DNA from 2 places in the Streptomyces sp. NBC_00239 genome. Region 1 is predicted to be linked to the other one. Evidence: predicted binding sites of a transcription regulator. Region 1 holds the regulator's gene; the other holds the start of a gene.
What was found. The regulator HrcA, encoded in region 1, represses chaperone genes, less so after heat shock. The targets are predictions, from matches to a motif close to TTNGCACTCNGNNNNNCNGAGTGCNAA.
Positions count from the first base shown of each region.

Region 1 (4,588 bases):
GAGGGGGCGCTCTTCGCCGCGCAGCTTGGCCAGCTGGCGCAGCAGGTCCTCCTGCTGCGGGTCCAGCTTGTTCGGGGTCATGACCTCGACGTGCACGATGAGGTCGCCGCGGCCGCCGCCGCGCAGGTGCGTGACGCCGCGCCCGTGCAGCGGGATCGACTGGCCGGACTGGGTACCGGGCCGGATGTCGACCTCCTCCATCCCGTCCAGCGTCTCCAGCGGGCACTTCGTGCCCAGCGCGGCCGCCGTCATGGGGAGGGTGACCGTGCAGTGCAGGTCGTCGCCGCGCCGCTGGAAGACCGGGTGCGGGAGCTCGTGGATCTCCACGTACAGGTCGCCGGCGGGGCCGCCGCCGGGGCCGACCTCGCCCTCGCCCGCGAGCTGGATGCGGGTGCCGTTCTCCACACCGGCCGGGATCTTGACCGTGAGGGTGCGGCGGGAGCGGACCCGGCCGTCGCCCGCGCACTCGGGGCACGGGGTCGGGACCACGGTGCCGAAGCCCTGGCACTGCGGGCACGGGCGCGAGGTCATGACCTGGCCCAGGAAGGAGCGGGTGACCTGGGAGACCTCGCCGCGGCCGCGGCACATGTCACAGGTCTGGGCGGAGGTGCCGGGTGCGGCGCCCTCGCCCGAGCAGGTCGTACACACGATCGCGGTGTCGACCTGGATGTCCTTGGTGGTCCCGAACGCGGCCTCGTCGAGTTCCAGCTCCAGCCGGATCATCGCGTCCTGGCCGCGGCGGGTGCGCGAGCGCGGGCCGCGCTGGGACGCCTGTCCGAAGAAGGCGTCCATGATGTCCGAGAAGTTGCCGAAGCCGCCGGCCCCGAAGCCGCCCGCGCCACCGCCGCCGCCGGAGGCGGACAGCGGGTCGCCGCCGAGGTCGTAGACCTGCTTCTTCTGCGGGTCCGACAGCACCTCGTACGCGGCGTTGATCTCCTTGAAACGCTCTTGCGTCTTGGGATCGGGGTTCACGTCCGGGTGCAGCTCGCGCGCGAGCTTGCGGAAGGCCTTCTTGATCTCGTCCTGCGATGCGTCGCGGCGCACGCCGAGAACGGCGTAGTAGTCCGTGGCCACTTACGACTCCGCCAGGATCTGTCCGACGTAACGTGCCACTGCGCGTACCGCTCCCATCGTTCCGGGGTAGTCCATGCGGGTCGGTCCGACCACGCCGAGTTTGGCGACTGCCTCGCCGCCCGAACCGTAGCCGACCGAGACGACGGACGTGGAGTTCAGTCCCTCGTAGGCGTTCTCATGCCCAATGCGTACGGTCATGCCCGATTCATTGGCCTCGCCGAGCAGCCTGAGGAGCACGACCTGCTCCTCCAGGGCCTCCAGCACCGGCCTGATCGTGAGGGGGAAATCGTGCCCGAAGCGGGTGAGATTGGCGGTGCCGCCGATCATCAGCCGCTCCTCGGTCTCTTCGACCAGGGTCTCCAGCAGGGTCGCGAGCACGATCTGTACCGTGCCGCGGTCGTCCGTCTCGAACGACTCCGGCAGGTCCTGCACCAGCTGCGGCACGTCCGCGAACCGGCGTCCGACGACCCGGGCGTTGAGCCGGGCCCGCAGGTCGGCCAGCGCGGTCTCGCCGAAGGGCGCGGGCGCGTCGACCATCCGCTGCTCGACCCGGCCGGTGTCCGTGATCAGCACCAGCATCAGGCGTGCGGGCGCGAGCGCCAGCAGCTCGACGTGGCGGACCGTGGACCGGGTCAGCGACGGGTACTGCACGACCGCCACCTGCCGGGTCAGCTGCGCGAGCAGCCGGACCGTACGGCCGACCACGTCGTCGAGGTCGACGGCGCCGTCCAGGAAGTTCTGGATGGCCCGCCGCTCCGGCGACGACAGCGGCTTGACGCCGGCGAGCTTGTCGACGAAGAGCCGGTAGCCCTTGTCCGTCGGGATGCGGCCGGCGCTGGTGTGCGGCTGGGCGATGAAGCCCTCGTCCTCCAGCACCGCCATGTCGTTGCGCACCGTGGCCGGCGACACGCCGAGCCGGTGGCGCTCGGTGAGCGCCTTGGAGCCGACCGGCTCCTCCGTCCCGACGTAGTCCTGGACGATGGCGCGCAGCACCTCGAGTCTGCGTTCGCTGAGCATCGCGCACACCTCCAGCTGTGATGCGTCGTTTCCGTTTGCGTCCTGCGGTCCTGCTTGCGGGCCTGCTGCTGGCACTCGTGGTGTTCGAGTGCCAGAGATCCCCCGGTCAGTGTACGGCGGGGAGGTGCACCCCTAGCAAGGGCGGCCCGTCAAGGTAGCGTCGCGGCATGGACGTCCAATGGGAAGAGGCCGGGTGGGAAGGGCTCACCGGGCGCGCCGGCCGGCGACGGCTGCCGGTGTGGGACTGCACGGTGGGACTGGTGGTGGGAGACGATGCGGTGCTCCTCGTGGACCCCGGCTCCTGCCTCCGGGAGGGCTCCGAGGTGCGGGCCCAGGCGGAGCGGCTGGCCGGCCGCCGAGTGACTCATATCGCATTCACGCACGGACATTTCGACCACGTTCTGGGGGCCTCGGCCTTCTCCGGCGTGGAGGTCTTCGGCGCGGTGGGCCTGGACGGGCTGCTGCTGACGAGCCACGACGTGCTCCGCGAGGACGCGGTACGGCACGGGCTGGCGGAGTCCGAGGCCGCGGAGTCGGCCGACCTGCTGGTCGCGCCCCGGCACCTGGTCTCGGGCGAGTGGACGCTGGAACTGGGCGGGGTGCAGGTGCTGCTGGCCAACGTGGGCCCCGGCCACACCCGGCACGATCTCGCGGTGTTCGTCCCCGGCTCGCGCGAGGTGGTGTTCTGCGGGGACCTCGTGGAGGAGTCCGGTGATCCTCAAGCCGGCCCCGACGCGGTCCGCAGGCAGTGGCCGGCCGCTCTCGACCGGCTGCTCGCGCTGGGCGGCGAGGACGCGGTGTACGTGCCGGGGCACGGTGCGGTGGTGGATGCGGCTTTCGTCCGTGCGCAACGCGCCACACTGGCGGACCGCTTCGGCGTGTCGCCGGTCTGATCCGCCGCCCCTCCCTACTGTCGTCCGGATGCGCGAGTACTCACCCGATCTGACGCCGCCCTGGAAGCGGAGCGCGGCCCGCCCCGTCCCGGAGGTCCCGGCCGATCCCGACCTGGTGGTCGAGGAGGCCGGTACGGGCTTCTGCGGTGCGGTGACGGCCTGCGAGGCCGGCACGGTGACGCTGGAGGACCGGTTCGGCAAGCGCCGGGTCTTCCCGATGGCGCCGCGCGGCTTCCTGCTGGACGGCGCCGTCGTCACCCTCGTACGCCCCGCCCGGCGGCCGGCCGCGCCGGCCCGTACCGCGTCGGGCTCGGTGGCCGTGCCGGGGGCCCGGGCCCGGGTGGCCCGCGCGGGCCGGATCTACGTGGAGGGTCGCCACGACGCCGAACTCGTCGAGCGGGTGTGGGGCGACGACCTGCGGATCGAGGGGGTGGTCGTGGAGTACCTGGAGGGCATCGACGACCTCCCGGCGATCGTCGCGGAGTTCGCCCCCGGTCCGGACGCGCGCCTGGGCGTCCTGGTCGACCACCTGGTCCCGGGCTCGAAGGAGTCCCGCATCGCGGCTTCGGTCACCCACGCCGACGTCCTGGTCGTGGGCCACCCCTACATCGACGTCTGGCAGGCCGTGAAGCCGTCGTCCCTGGGCATCCCCGCCTGGCCGACCGTCCCCCACGGCACGGACTGGAAAACGGGCATCTGCCGAGCCCTGGCCTGGCCGGAGAACACTGGCGCCGCCTGGCAGCACATCCTGTCGCGCGTCCGCTCCTACCAGGACTTGGAGCCGTCCCTGCTGGGCTCGGTGGAACACCTCATCGACTTCGTCACGGCCCCGGCCTGAAACACGGGGTCCAGCCCGGCCGGCGCTCGACGCCGGGGGCAACCCGCCCGCGCGGACGTCCGAGGCACCGGGGGCAACATCCAGCCCCGCCGGCGTTTGAGGCGCCGCCGGAGGCGACTCCGACCCCGCCGGCGTCCGGGGCGCCACCCAAGGGCAACTCCAGCCCCGCCGGCGTTTGAGGCGCGGGGTCCGGGGCGGAGCTCCGTGGGTCCGGACCGCCCGTCAGTCCACCAGGTCCCGGACCACCGCGTCGGCCAGCAACCGCCCCCGCAGGGTCAGCACGGCCCGCCCCCGCGCGTACGGCCCCGCCTCCAGCAGCCCGTCCGCCAAGGCCTTGCGGGAGGCGGCGAGCCCGGCCTCGGCCAGCAGCTCCAGCGGACACCCCTCCACCAGCCGCAGCTCCAGCAGAATCCGCTCCACCCGCCGGTCCTCGGCGGACAGCAGCTCACGCCCCGCCCCCGGCGACCGCCCCTCCGCCAGCGCCGCCGCATACGCGCCCGGGTGCTTCACGTTCCACCACCGCACCCCGCCCACGTGCGAGTGCGCCCCCGGCCCGGCCCCCCACCAGTCCGCGCCCCGCCAGTACAGCTCGTTGTGCAGGCAGCGGCCGGCCTCGGAGGTGGCCCAGTTCGAGACCTCGTACCAGGAGTAGCCGGCCCCGGCGAGGACGGAGTCCGCGATCAGGTAGCGGTCGGCGTGGACGTCGTCGTCGGTCATGGGGACCTCGCCGCGGCGGATCCGCCGCGCCAGCTGGGTGCCCTCCTCG
Region 1 is NZ_CP108095.1:5,480,455-5,485,042, reverse strand. It holds gene dnaJ (molecular chaperone DnaJ) at 1-1,074, opposite strand, end outside; gene hrcA (heat-inducible transcriptional repressor HrcA) at 1,075-2,091, opposite strand; gene OG764_RS24115 (MBL fold metallo-hydrolase) at 2,259-2,984, shown strand; gene OG764_RS24110 (DUF3097 domain-containing protein) at 3,013-3,822, shown strand; gene hemW (radical SAM family heme chaperone HemW) at 4,045-4,588, opposite strand, start outside.

Region 2 (4,588 bases), 2.0 Mb from region 1:
CAGATAATCGATTACAAGACCAGCCGGCAGGACGACCTCAATCAGCTGCTCGACCGGTACGTCTCGCAGAGCCAAGGCAAGCGCACCGTCACCCACAGCATCGTGGGCAAGGACCGCGAGAACGAGAACCACTTCGTGGACGTGGTCGAATTCCCCTCGTACGAAGAGGCCATGAGGAACTCTCACCTCCCCGAGACGGACAAGATGTTCCAGGAGATGGTGGCCCTCTGCGACGGGATGCCCAGCTTCACCAACCTGGACGTCGTGCGGGACGAGCACCTCAACACGCTGCTGGTGAACCGGATGTACGACGAGGTCGCCATGAAGGGCGACATGTCCGTCATCGAGGAGATCTTCGCGTCGGACTACCGCGACCACGACATCAGCAACCCGGAGGACAAGATCGGGCCCGCGGGCATCCGTGAGGACGTGCAGGGATGGCGGTCCGCCTTCGACTTCACGTTCACGCGGGACGCCCAGATGGCGCAGGACGACTACGTCACCACGCTGTGGACCTGGAGCGGCAAGCACAAGGGCGAGTTCATGGGCGTCGCCCCGACCGGCAAGACCTGCACGATGACCGGCACGACGGTCTTCCGATGTCAGGACGGAATGATCAAGGAAGGGTGGTGGCACTACGACGCCATGGCCCTGATGAGGCAACTGGGCGCCATGTAGCCCCGGCGCGGGCCGGCACCCCGGCCGTCCGGCCGGCACCCCCACCACGCGGGAAGGCCCCGTTCCGCAGCTGCGGAACGGGGCCTTCCCCCATGCGGGGTGCGATCAGTGGCTGTGGCCGTGACCGTGGCCGTGACCGGCGTCGGCCTCTTCCTCGGCCGGCTTCTCGACGACCAGGGTCTCGGTCGTGAGCAGCAGCGACGCGATGGAAGCGGCGTTCTCCAGGGCGGAGCGGGTGACCTTGACCGGGTCGATGACGCCGGCCTTCACCAGGTCGCCGTACTCGCCGGTGGCGGCGTTGAAGCCCTGGCCCTTGTCGAGCTCGGCGACCTTCGAGGTGATGACGTAGCCCTCGAGGCCGGCGTTCTCGGCGATCCAGCGCAGCGGCTCGACGGCGGCGCGGCGCACGACCGCGACACCGGTGGCCTCGTCGCCCGACAGGCCGAGGTTGCCCTCGAGGACCTTGACGGCGTGGACGAGCGCGGAGCCACCGCCGGAGACGATGCCCTCCTCGACCGCGGCGCGGGTCGCCGAGATGGCGTCCTCGAGGCGGTGCTTCTTCTCCTTGAGCTCCACCTCGGTGGCGGCGCCGACCTTGATGACGCAGACGCCGCCGGCGAGCTTCGCCAGGCGCTCCTGCAGCTTCTCGCGGTCCCAGTCCGAGTCCGTGGACTCGATCTCGGCCTTGATCTGGTTGACGCGGCCGAGGACCTCGTCGGAGCTGCCGCCACCGTCGACGATGGTGGTGTCGTCCTTCGAGATGGTCACGCGGCGGGCGGAGCCCAGCACGTCCAGACCGGCCTGGTCGAGCTTGAGGCCGACCTCCTCGGCGATGACGGTGGCACCGGTGAGGGTGGCCATGTCCTGGAGCATCGCCTTGCGGCGGTCACCGAAGCCGGGGGCCTTGACGGCCACCGCGTTGAAGGTGCCGCGGATCTTGTTGACGACGAGGGTGGAGAGCGCCTCGCCCTCGACGTCCTCGGCGATGATCAGGAGCGGCTTGGAGGCGCCGGCCTGGATGACCTTCTCCAGCAGCGGCAGCAGGTCCTGGATCGAGGAGATCTTGCCCTGGTTGATCAGGATGTACGGGTCGTCGAGGACGGCCTCCATACGCTCCTGGTCGGAGACCATGTACGGCGAGAGGTAGCCCTTGTCGAAGGCCATGCCCTCGGTGAACTCCAGCTCCAGGCCGAAGGTGTTGGACTCCTCGACGGTGATGACACCGTCCTTGCCGACCTTGTCCATCGCCTCGGCGATGAGCTCGCCGACCTGCTGGTCCTGCGCGGAGAGCGCGGCCACGGCGGCGATGTCGGACTTGTCCTCGATCGGACGGGCGGTGGCGAGGAGCTCCTCGGAGACCGCCTTGACCGCGGCGTCGATGCCCTTCTTCAGGGCGGCCGGGGAGGCGCCGGCGGCGACGTTGCGCAGGCCCTCGCGGACCAGCGCCTGGGCCAGGACCGTGGCGGTGGTGGTGCCGTCACCCGCGATGTCGTTGGTCTTGGTCGCCACCTCCTTCACGAGCTGGGCGCCCAGGTTCTCGTACGGGTCGTCCAGCTCGACCTCGCGAGCGATGGTGACACCGTCGTTGGTGATGGTGGGGGCGCCGAACTTCTTGTCGATGACGACGTTGCGGCCCTTGGGGCCGATCGTCACCTTGACCGTGTCGGCAAGCTTGTTGACGCCGCGCTCGAGGGCGCGACGGGCGTCCTCGTCGAACTTCAGGATCTTCGCCATGGGAGCGGTTCAGCCCTCTCGAAAACTCGTCTTAACGAACTGCGCCCCTCGCCGCCCGGCAATCAGCGGGGTGACCAGGGGCGCAGCTCAAAGCAAAACTATTGCTTGGTGAATTACTTCTCGACGATCGCGAGCACGTCGCGAGCCGAGAGGACGAGGTACTCCTCGCCGCTGTACTTCACCTCGGTGCCGCCGTACTTGCTGTACAGCACGATGTCGCCAACGGTGACGTCCAGCGGGAGACGCTGGCCGTCCTCGAAGCGGCCCGGGCCCACGGCGAGGACGACGCCCTCCTGGGGCTTCTCCTTCGCGGTGTCCGGGATGACCAGGCCGGAGGCCGTGGTCTGCTCGGCGTCGAGCGGCTGGACCACAATGCGGTCCTCGAGCGGCTTGATGGCAACCTTGGAGCTGGCGGTCGTCACGATCCGACCTCCCCCTTCGGAGATCCGGGGTTAACTGTCTGAGGTGGCGACCAGGTCGATCCGTCGTCGCGGGTGCCGGACCTGCCTGTCGCTGTGTTGGCACTCACCAGTGGCGAGTGCCAGGCCCGAGACTATTCCGGTGATTAGCACTCGGTCAAGCGGAGTGCCAATTCACGCCGCCGGGTGTTGCGCGAAAGCGCCTCCCGAAGGCCCTGCGGACCCCGCCCCACCTCGGCCGGAGCCCGGCCCGGACCCGGCAGAGACCCCGTCAGGAACCATGCCGGGCGCACAAACGTCCTAGTCGATATGAACGTAAAGCACCCCAATGCCCACCAGGTCGTCCCCTTCGACTGCGGCAGCGGCCTGTGCGCGGCCTGACCCTGAGCCCGCGGACGGCGGCCGGGGCGCGCCGCCGCACCGAGGCCCTGCTGCTGGTCTTCGTGGTCGCGATCACGGTGCTGGGGCAGGCGAGCGTGGGCCTGGCGATGAACGGCACGCTGCCGGCGGACCTCACCGGGTTCACGATCAGCATGTCGCTGCTGGCACTGGTGGGGCACCTGGGCGTGCGGCGGTTCGCGGCGTACGCGGATCCGCTGATCCTGCCGCTGGCCCTGCTGCTGACCGGCATCGGGCTGGTGCTGCTGGCGCGGCTGGACCAGACGTACACGGCGAAGTTCGAGAACGCGGCGGCGAACGCACCGGGTCAGCTGCTGTGGACGGTGATCGGCGTCGCGATCTGCCTGGCCATCCTCATGGTGCTGCGCGACCACCGGCTGCTCCAGCGGTACATCTACCTGACGATGGCCGTGGCGCTGGTGCTGCTGATCGCGCCGGCGTTCATGCCCGCCGACACCTACGGCGCCAAGCGGTGGATCTACCTGGGCAGCATGTCGGTCCAGCCCGGCGAGTTCGTGAAGATCATGATCGCGGTGTTCTTCGCGGGCTACCTCGTCATCCACCGGGACTCGCTGGCCCTGACCGGCCGGAAGTTCCTGGGGATGCGGCTGCCGCCGGGCCGCCAGCTCGGCCCCATCGTGTCCGTGTGGATCGTGTCCCTGCTGGTGCTGGTCTTCGAGCGCGACCTCGGCACCTCGCTGATCTTCTTCGGCGTCTTCGTGGTGATGCTGTACGTCGCGACCGAGCGCACCAGCTGGATCGTCTGCGGCCTGTTCATGGCGGCGGTGGGCGCCTTCGCGGTCGGCTCGACCGAGCCGCACGTCAAGGGGCGCATCGCGGCCTGGCTGGAACCGATGGCGATCTTCCTGCCGCCGGAACAGCGGCCGCCGGGCATCGTCTCGGACCAGTCGGCGCAAGCCCTGTTCAGCTTCGGCAGCGGCGGCATCACGGGCACCGGCCTGGGGCTGGGCCACCCGGAGCTGATCGGCTTCGCGGCCCGCTCCGACTTCATCCTCACCACGGTGGGCGAGGAGCTCGGGCTGGCCGGCGTGATGGCCGTCCTGCTGCTCTACGCGCTGCTGGTGCAGCGGGGTCTGCGGATGGCGCTGGGCGCCCGGGACCCGTTCGGCAAGCTGCTGGCGGTCGGGCTGGCCGCGGCGCTGGCGCTCCAGGTGTTCGTGGTGGCGGGCGGGGTCACCGGCCTGATCCCGCTCACCGGCAAGGCCCTGCCCTTCCTCGCGAAGGGCGGCTCGTCGCTGGTCGCCAACTGGGTGATGATCGCGCTGATGCTGCGGATCAGCGACAGCGCCGAACGCCAGCGGGAGGCCGACGCCCGGTCGTCCGACCCCGAGTCCGGG
Region 2 is NZ_CP108095.1:3,471,979-3,476,566, forward strand. It holds gene OG764_RS15085 (ester cyclase) at 1-678, shown strand, start outside; gene groL (chaperonin GroEL) at 784-2,412, opposite strand; gene groES (co-chaperone GroES) at 2,526-2,834, opposite strand; gene OG764_RS15100 (FtsW/RodA/SpoVE family cell cycle protein) at 3,200-4,588, shown strand, end outside.
Region 2: the regulator HrcA is predicted to act here: its motif matches at 2,978-3,004, upstream of groES (co-chaperone GroES).